DNA from 2 places in the Variovorax sp. TLI9-5A genome. Region 2 is predicted to be linked to the other one. Evidence: predicted binding sites of a transcription regulator. Region 2 holds the regulator's gene; the other holds the start of a gene.

Region 1 (3,883 bases), 4.5 Mb from region 2:
CCGGGTGTCTTGTGCTCGGCTTCGCCCTTGTCGTGGAGCTTCTTGTTGGTCACTTCCTTCATCAGATGCTCGCCCTCGATGTCGCGACCATCGCTGGGTACCGACTCCTCCTGCGTGACTTCGGGTTCTTCATGCGTGGACTGCCTGGCAGGGTTTGGCTTCTTTGACATGGATGGCTCCTCGAACTCTGAAACTCTGAAACTCTGAACATGTGTGGAATCTTCGACGTCTGCGGCAGTCGCGCCGCCATCCGTCGACGACGCAGGGTGCAGGACATTTGCCATTGCCGCGATTGACGGCGCGAGGTGGCGCAAGGCGGCGCCCGACAATGCCTGGACTTCCGTTCGATGCCCAGGACAAGGCAATGAATGAGCCTGAGGCGCTTTTGCGCGACAGCCACCTCAGTCGATGTCCGACACGGCGCGCGGTACGAAGTCCTAGCGTTTCTCTTGCGGGGGATGTCTTCTTCCATCCGCCCTCATTCCATTCATTCGCGCCATTGCAGGAAAGGAAAGATGCCATGAGCGAACTATCGAGAAGACAGCAAGCCAGGGACGACAGGCGCGACAACCAGCGCGTCTTCGTGTTCAGCGTGACCGTGGCCATCCTCGTGATGCTCGGCGCCCTGTTTTACTTTTATGCCGTGGACAAGCGCGGCGAAGGCCCCTCGCACGAGGCAACGCCGCCGGCCGCGCAGGTACAGGGCGGCGCGCAGACGGTTCCCGCCCCAGCACCTGCAGCCCCGCCACCGAAATAGATGAAGGCCGCCGGACGCCGGTCTCTTCATCACCCGGACACATGATCGTGAGGATCGATATGCAACGTTTCAAGGATCGCGTCGTCATCGTGACCGGCGCTGGCAGCGGCATTGGCGAAGCCACCGCGCACCGTTTTTCGCGGGAAGGCGCGAACGTGGTGCTCGCGGGGGACACGCTTGCCAAGCTGCAGCATGTGGCACGTGAGTTGCCGGACGAACGCACCCTGGTGAAGTTGACCGATGTGTCCAGCTTCAGCCAGGTGCAGGCACTGGTGGATGCGACCATCGAGCGCTTCGGCGCGCTGCACGTGCTCTTCAACAATGCCGGCATCGCGGTCGAAGGCACGGTCACGCAGCCGCCGCTGGAAGATTGGAACCGGATCATGGCAGTCAACGCCGGCGGCGTGTTCCACGGCTGCCGCGCGGCCATGCCGCATCTGGTGCGCAGCAGGGGCTGCATCGTGAACACCGCTTCGGTCTCCGGCCTGGGCGGCGACTGGGGCATGGGTTTCTACAACGCGTCAAAGGGCGCGATCGTCAACTTCACCAAGGCTCTCGCGCTGGACCACGGCAAGAGCGGCGTGCGGGTGAACGCCGTGTGCCCCAGCCTCACCTTCACGCCGATGACCGAGGACATGAAAGGCGACAACGCGCTGATGGCGAAGTTCGCCGAGCGCATCCCGCTCGGGCGCGGTGCCGATCCCTCGGAGATCGCGGCCGTGGTTGCCTTTCTGGCGAGTGACGATGCAAGTTTTGTCTCGGGCGTCGCGATGCCGGTGGATGGCGGGCTGATGGCGTCCAACGGCCAGCCCGACATGGGCTGAGGAGCGGCACCACCATGGCAACGAACACAGTCGGCGAGGGCATGCGCACGCTGAAGGCGGTGATACGGGAATACTGAGCCAGCGTCATGGCCGGCCGGCCGGAAAAGACGACGACCTGAAGCGCTGGCCACATCGTCAGCACCCGCGTCTAGCTGACAAATGAGGGGCTGTATTGGCTCCGCCCTACTCCAGGGCAATCATTCTGCAGATTCATCGCTCCATTGAATTTCATCCGGGTAAATTTTGATCAAAAATTAGGCGATCAAGGCGCATTCATGCACGTTCAGCAGCGTCTTCCAGCGGCCTGCGGCAGCAGCAACCCCTCGGAAAAGTACGGTCGTGCAGTTCCGAGTTAGCTGAGAACCGACATCCGCACCGACAACGGCCAGCCAACCCGGCCTTGAAACGTCATCGATTGCCCTTATGATTAGCACTCGCTGCTGACGAGTGCTAACAACGGCCTCGCTTCCAGCCGATGGGCTGCCGGGCTCCGGTCCGGCACCCGACCACAAACCCGTTTCTTATCCATACATCCAGGAGATGCAATGAAACTTCGTCCTTTGGCCGATCGCGTGATCGTCAAGCGTGTTGACAGCGAAACCAAGACTGCCTCCGGCATCGTCATCCCCGACGCAGCCGCCGAGAAGCCCGATCAGGGTGAAGTCCTGGCCGTGGGCCCGGGCAAGCGCAACGACAAGGGCGAGCTGGCCGCACTGACCGTGAAGGTCGGCGACCGCGTCCTGTTCGGCAAGTACAGCGGCCAGACCGTCAAGGTCGGCGGCGACGAACTGCTGGTCATGAAGGAAGACGACCTGTTCGCAGTCGTCGAGAAGTAATTCAAACATCCCACTCGGAGTAAACAAACATGGCAGCAAAAGACGTAGTCTTCGGCGGTGAAGCCCGCGCACGCATGGTCGAGGGTGTGAACATCCTGGCCAACGCAGTCAAGGTGACCCTGGGCCCCAAGGGCCGTAACGTGGTGCTCGAGCGCTCGTTCGGCGCCCCCACCGTCACCAAGGACGGCGTGTCGGTCGCCAAGGAAATCGAACTGAAGGACAAGCTGCAGAACATGGGCGCCCAGCTCGTGAAGGAAGTGGCCTCCAAGACCAGCGACAACGCTGGTGACGGCACCACGACCGCTACCGTGCTGGCTCAAGCCATCGTTCGCGAAGGCTTCAAGTACGTGGCCGCGGGCATCAACCCGATGGACCTGAAGCGCGGCATCGACAAGGCCGTGACGGCCCTGGTCGAAGAGCTGAAGAAGGCTTCGAAGCCCACCACCACGTCGAAGGAAATCGCTCAAGTCGGCTCGATCTCGGCCAACAGCGACGAAACCATCGGCAAGCTCATCGCCGACGCGATGGACAAGGTCGGCAAGGAAGGCGTGATCACCGTGGAAGACGGCAAGTCGCTCGAGAGCGAACTCGACGTCGTCGAAGGCATGCAGTTCGACCGCGGCTACCTGTCGCCCTACTTCATCAACAACCCCGAGAAGCAATCGGCGCTGCTGGACAACCCCTTCGTGCTGCTGTTCGACAAGAAGATCAGCAACATCCGTGACCTGCTCCCCACGCTGGAACAAGTCGCCAAGGCCGGCCGTCCGCTGCTGATCATTGCCGAAGAAGTCGAGGGCGAAGCCCTGGCTACGCTGGTCGTGAACACGATCCGTGGCATCCTGAAGGTCGTGGCCGTCAAGGCTCCTGGCTTCGGCGACCGCCGCAAGGCCATGCTGGAAGACATCGCCATCCTGACGGGCGGCAAGGTCATCGCTGAAGAAGTGGGCCTGACGCTCGAAAAGGTGACGCTGGCCGACCTGGGCCAAGCCAAGCGCATCGAAGTGGGCAAGGAAAACACCATCATCATCGACGGCGCCGGCGCTGCTGCCGACATCGAAGCCCGCGTGAAGCAAGTGCGCGTGCAGATCGAGGAAGCCACGAGCGACTACGACCGTGAAAAGCTGCAAGAGCGCGTGGCCAAGCTGGCCGGCGGTGTTGCCGTGATCAAGGTTGGCGCCGCCACCGAAGTCGAAATGAAGGAAAAGAAGGCTCGCGTCGAAGACGCCCTGCACGCTACCCGCGCTGCAGTGGAAGAAGGCGTAGTGGCCGGCGGCGGCGTGGCTCTGCTGCGTGCCAAGCAAGCCGTGGGCGACAAGATCAAGGGCGACAACGCCGATCAGGACGCCGGCATCAAGCTGGTGCTGAAGGCCATCGAAGCTCCCCTGCGCGAAATCGTGAACAACGCCGGCGGCGAAGCCTCGGTGGTGGTGAACGCGGTTCTGGCCGGCAAGGGCAACTACGGCTTC
Region 2 (3,883 bases):
TGACGCATGACACAGGCCCTATGGGTGCGGCGCGTGCTGCAGGCATCGCCTTCACACCGATACCAGACAGCTGGCTCCTAGCGCCAGAACTCGACGAAGCCGAGAAGCGCACACGAAATCTTGAGGCGGAACTAGCCGACTACCGCAAAGCAGAGCCAAAGTTTGAGGCCCACCAAGATCTCGACACCTCAGGTATTGGCGTGGAAGTGGCTTTGATTGAACTGAAGCGCTATCGTCCGCTTCAGGACGAGGAGATAGAAAGACTAGTGCAGCATCTCAAGGCTCGGATTCCTTGTGCGCACGATTTTGGCCCGAGAGAACCAAAGGAAGTCGCAGCCAAAGGCTTTGAATCGATTCTTTTCACGAAGAAGACCTTTACGCCCGCGAGCGATGACAGTATTCGAAAATATCAAGATGAGCTTTATCCGAACTGGATCGAAGCCTGTTCGACCTACTTGGCGAGCCTTCACGACATCCTCAATACACAAGCTCCTTTGCCATTGCTGACTGTGTGTATCCAAAATGTTGGGTCACGTCCGGCGGAGGATGCACTAGTCAAATTCACGTGCAGAGGCATGCTTCAGATAGCGGCTCCGCCGTGGAAGAAGGAGCAGCCGAGCATGCCAGAATTGCCCCTCGCGCCCAGTCCACCTTCTGGAGTATGGCGGACTCATCGATACCCTGATCTCCTAAACAGAGGGTTCGCGCACCATTTGAATATGCCGCACCCCGCTTGGCGCGACGATTTGTCGTCCTCGCTTTCTGCTGGCGGCAGAGACCCAAACGCTTTTTACTGGCATCCCAATCGACCTGAGCATCCTCAAAGCGAGGTAATCTTGACGTGCCAACAGTGGAGACACTCGATGGACGCAGAATCATTCGAATTGGTGTTGCACCCACTCTTAGGTGACGAGCCGGCAGAAGGAACTGTCACAGTGGAGGTGCACGCAAAGAACTTGACGAAGGCATTCACCCAACGCTTCCCAGTGCGCGTGACTCCCCTGGACATGACCCCGTGGCCAGAGGCGCTAAAGATTGTCGAGCAGGCGGCGATTACCAAGATATCTCTCAACTAGACCGCTTCCATCCGTGAAGTGAGTACAGAGCCCAGCAAGGACGACAGCCGGCTGGGATAAAGCCCCCAATTTGGCGCCGCTCGGCTACACCATGGCTACATGGCCTCTCTGAGCCCGAAAGAAAAAGAAAAGGCGCTATCGTTTAAATAGCGCCTTATTCAGTGCCCATACGGCTTTTCGGTGGTAGGCCGTGCTGGGCTTGAACCAGCGACCAACGGATTATGAGTCCGCTGCTCTAACCAACTGAGCTAACGGCCCACGCGGGACGATTCTATGCGCGCCGCCGAGCCGATCTGCGCTACTTGCGATGGCTCAGCGCGTTGCTAACCAAACGCGACGTGATGTCGACGATCTGGATCATGCGCTCGTAAGGCATGCGTGTCGGCCCGATCACGCCCAGCGTGCCCACGACCTGCCCGTCGACCTCATAGTTGGCGCTGACGATCGAAAGCTCCTCGAACGGCACCACCTGGCTTTCTCCGCCGATGAAGATCCGCACGCCCTCGGCCTTGCTCGACACGTCGAGAAGGCGCATCAACTGGGCCTTCTGCTCGAAGAGTTCGAAGGCGCGGCGCAGCTGTCCCATGTCGCTGGAGAAATCGCTCACCGCCAGCAGATTGCGCTCCCCGGAGATGACGACGTCGTCTTCCTGCGCCTCGGTCAGCACTTCCGAGCTGACCTGCACCGCCGCCTGCATCAGCGTGGCGATCTCGCCGCGCAGCATCTCGATCTCGGACTGCAGCCGGTCGCGCACCTGCTCGATGGTCAGGCCCGCATAGTTCGCGTTGATGTAGTTCGAGGCCTCGACCAGTTGCGACTGGGAATAGTCGGCCTCCGGAAAGATCACCCTGTTCTGCACGTCGCCATCGGGCGAGACGATGATCACCAGCAGGCGCCGCTCCGACAGCCGCAGGAATTCGATCTGCTTGAACACCGACGCGCGCCGCGGCGCCATCACCACGCCCACGAACTGCGACATGTTCGACAGCAGGTGCGCCGCATTGGCGATCACCTTCTGCGGCTGGTCGGGTGCGAGGCTCGGCGCGGTCATCTGCTCGCGCTGCGCGGTCAACATCGTGTCGACGAAGAGGCGGTATCCGCGATGCGTGGGAATGCGCCCCGCCGAGGTGTGCGGACTGGCGATCAGCCCCAGCGCCTCGAGGTCGGACATGACGTTGCGGATGGTTGCCGGCGACAGATCGAGCCCCGAAGAGCGCGACAACGTGCGCGAACCGACAGGCTGCCCGTCGGCGATGTAGCGCTCGACGAGCGTCTTGAGCAGCAACTTGGCACGGTCGTCCAGCATTGCAAGATTTTAGTGTTGTAATTTGTGAGATATGACCTCACGCTTTCGTCACGTCGCCCTGATCGGCAAATACCAGGCTTCCGGCGCCCGGGCGCAGGCGGATGCGCGCGACAGTGTCATGGAAGACATCGGTGCCTTTCTCGAATCGCAAGGCTGCACGGTCTACGTCGAGCGCCCGACCTGCGAGGAAGCCGATGACGCCCTCCCCGCCCATCCACGCTACGAAGCCCTGAGCGTCGAGGAAATCGGCCAGCGCTGCGACCTCGGCCTGGTCGTCGGCGGCGACGGCACCATGCTCGGCATCGGCCGCCAGCTCGCCAGCTACGGCATTCCGCTGATCGGCATCAACCGCGGCCGGCTCGGCTTCATCACCGACATCCCCCTCGACAACTACCAGGCCACGCTGATCCCGATGCTGGCCGGCGAGTACGAGGAAGACCACCGCAGCCTGATGCAGGCCAAAGTCATGCGCGACGGCGCCTCGGTGTTCGACGCCTTCGCCATGAACGACGTGGTCGTCAACCGCGGCGCCACCTCCGGCATGGTCGAGTTGCGCGTGTCGGTGGGCCGCCATTTCGTGGCCAACCAGCGTGCCGACGGCCTGATCATCGCCACGCCCACGGGCTCGACCGCCTACGCGCTGTCGGCCGGCGGCCCGCTGCTGCACCCGGCGGTGCCGGGGTGGGTGTTGGTGCCGATCGCGCCGCACACGCTGTCGAACCGCCCGGTCCTGCTGCCCGATGCCGACGAGATCGTCATCGAGCTGGTGGGCGGGCGCGACGCCAGCGCCAATTTCGACATGCAGTCGCTCGCCTCGCTGGCTATCGGCGACCGCGTGGTGGTGCGCCGCTCCGACTTCCGCGTGCGCTTCCTGCATCCGCGCGGCTGGAGCTACTTCGACACGCTGCGCAAGAAACTTCACTGGAACGAAGGGGGCTCCTGAATGGCGCTGCGACGCATCGCACTGCGCGACTTCGTGATCGTGCGATCACTAGAACTCGACCTGTCCGGCGGCTTCACAGTGCTGACCGGTGAAACCGGCGCGGGCAAATCCATCCTGATCGACGCGCTGCAGCTCGCGCTGGGCAACCGGGCCGATGCCGGCGCGGTGCGCGAGGGCGCCGAGCGCCTCGACGTGAGCGCCGAATTCGATGCCGATCCGACGCTGGACGGCTGGCTCGACCAAGGCGGCTTCGAGCCCGGCGACGCGCTGCTGCTGCGCCGCACCGTCGATCTGCAAGGCCGCAGCCGCGGCTGGATCAACGGCAGCCCCGCCACCGCCACCCAGCTGCGCGAGCTCGGCGACCGCCTGCTCGACATCCACGGCCAGCACGCCTGGCAGAGCCTGACGCGGCCCGAAGCGGTGCGCGGCCTGCTCGACGCCTACGCGGGCGCGCGCACCGATGCGCTCGACGCCGCATGGCAGGCCTGGCGGCAGGCGCTATCCACGCTCGAACACGCCCGCTCCGCTCAAGACTCGCTGCAGCGCGAACGCGAACGG

Evidence for each region. The regulator HrcA, encoded in region 2, represses chaperone genes, less so after heat shock. The targets are predictions, from matches to a motif close to TTAGCACTCNNNNNNNNNGAGTGCTAA.
Region 1: AC1VNX_RS28600 (co-chaperone GroES) is a predicted target of HrcA. The motif match lies at 2,009-2,035, and genes of this name have one in related genera.

Annotation. Positions count from the first base shown of each region.
Region 1 is NZ_CP200310.1:5,996,566-6,000,448, forward strand. Features, by position in the region: gene AC1VNX_RS28585 (hypothetical protein) at 1-170, opposite strand, end outside; gene AC1VNX_RS28590 (hypothetical protein) at 521-757, shown strand; gene budC (meso-2,3-butanediol dehydrogenase) at 817-1,581, shown strand; gene AC1VNX_RS28600 (co-chaperone GroES) at 2,127-2,417, shown strand; gene groL (chaperonin GroEL) at 2,447-3,883, shown strand, end outside.
Region 2 is NZ_CP200310.1:1,491,127-1,495,009, reverse strand. Features, by position in the region: gene AC1VNX_RS07275 (PIN domain-containing protein) at 1-1,076, shown strand, start outside; tRNA gene AC1VNX_RS07270 (tRNA-Ile) at 1,258-1,334, opposite strand; gene hrcA (heat-inducible transcriptional repressor HrcA) at 1,375-2,382, opposite strand; gene AC1VNX_RS07260 (NAD kinase) at 2,414-3,325, shown strand; gene recN (DNA repair protein RecN) at 3,326-3,883, shown strand, end outside.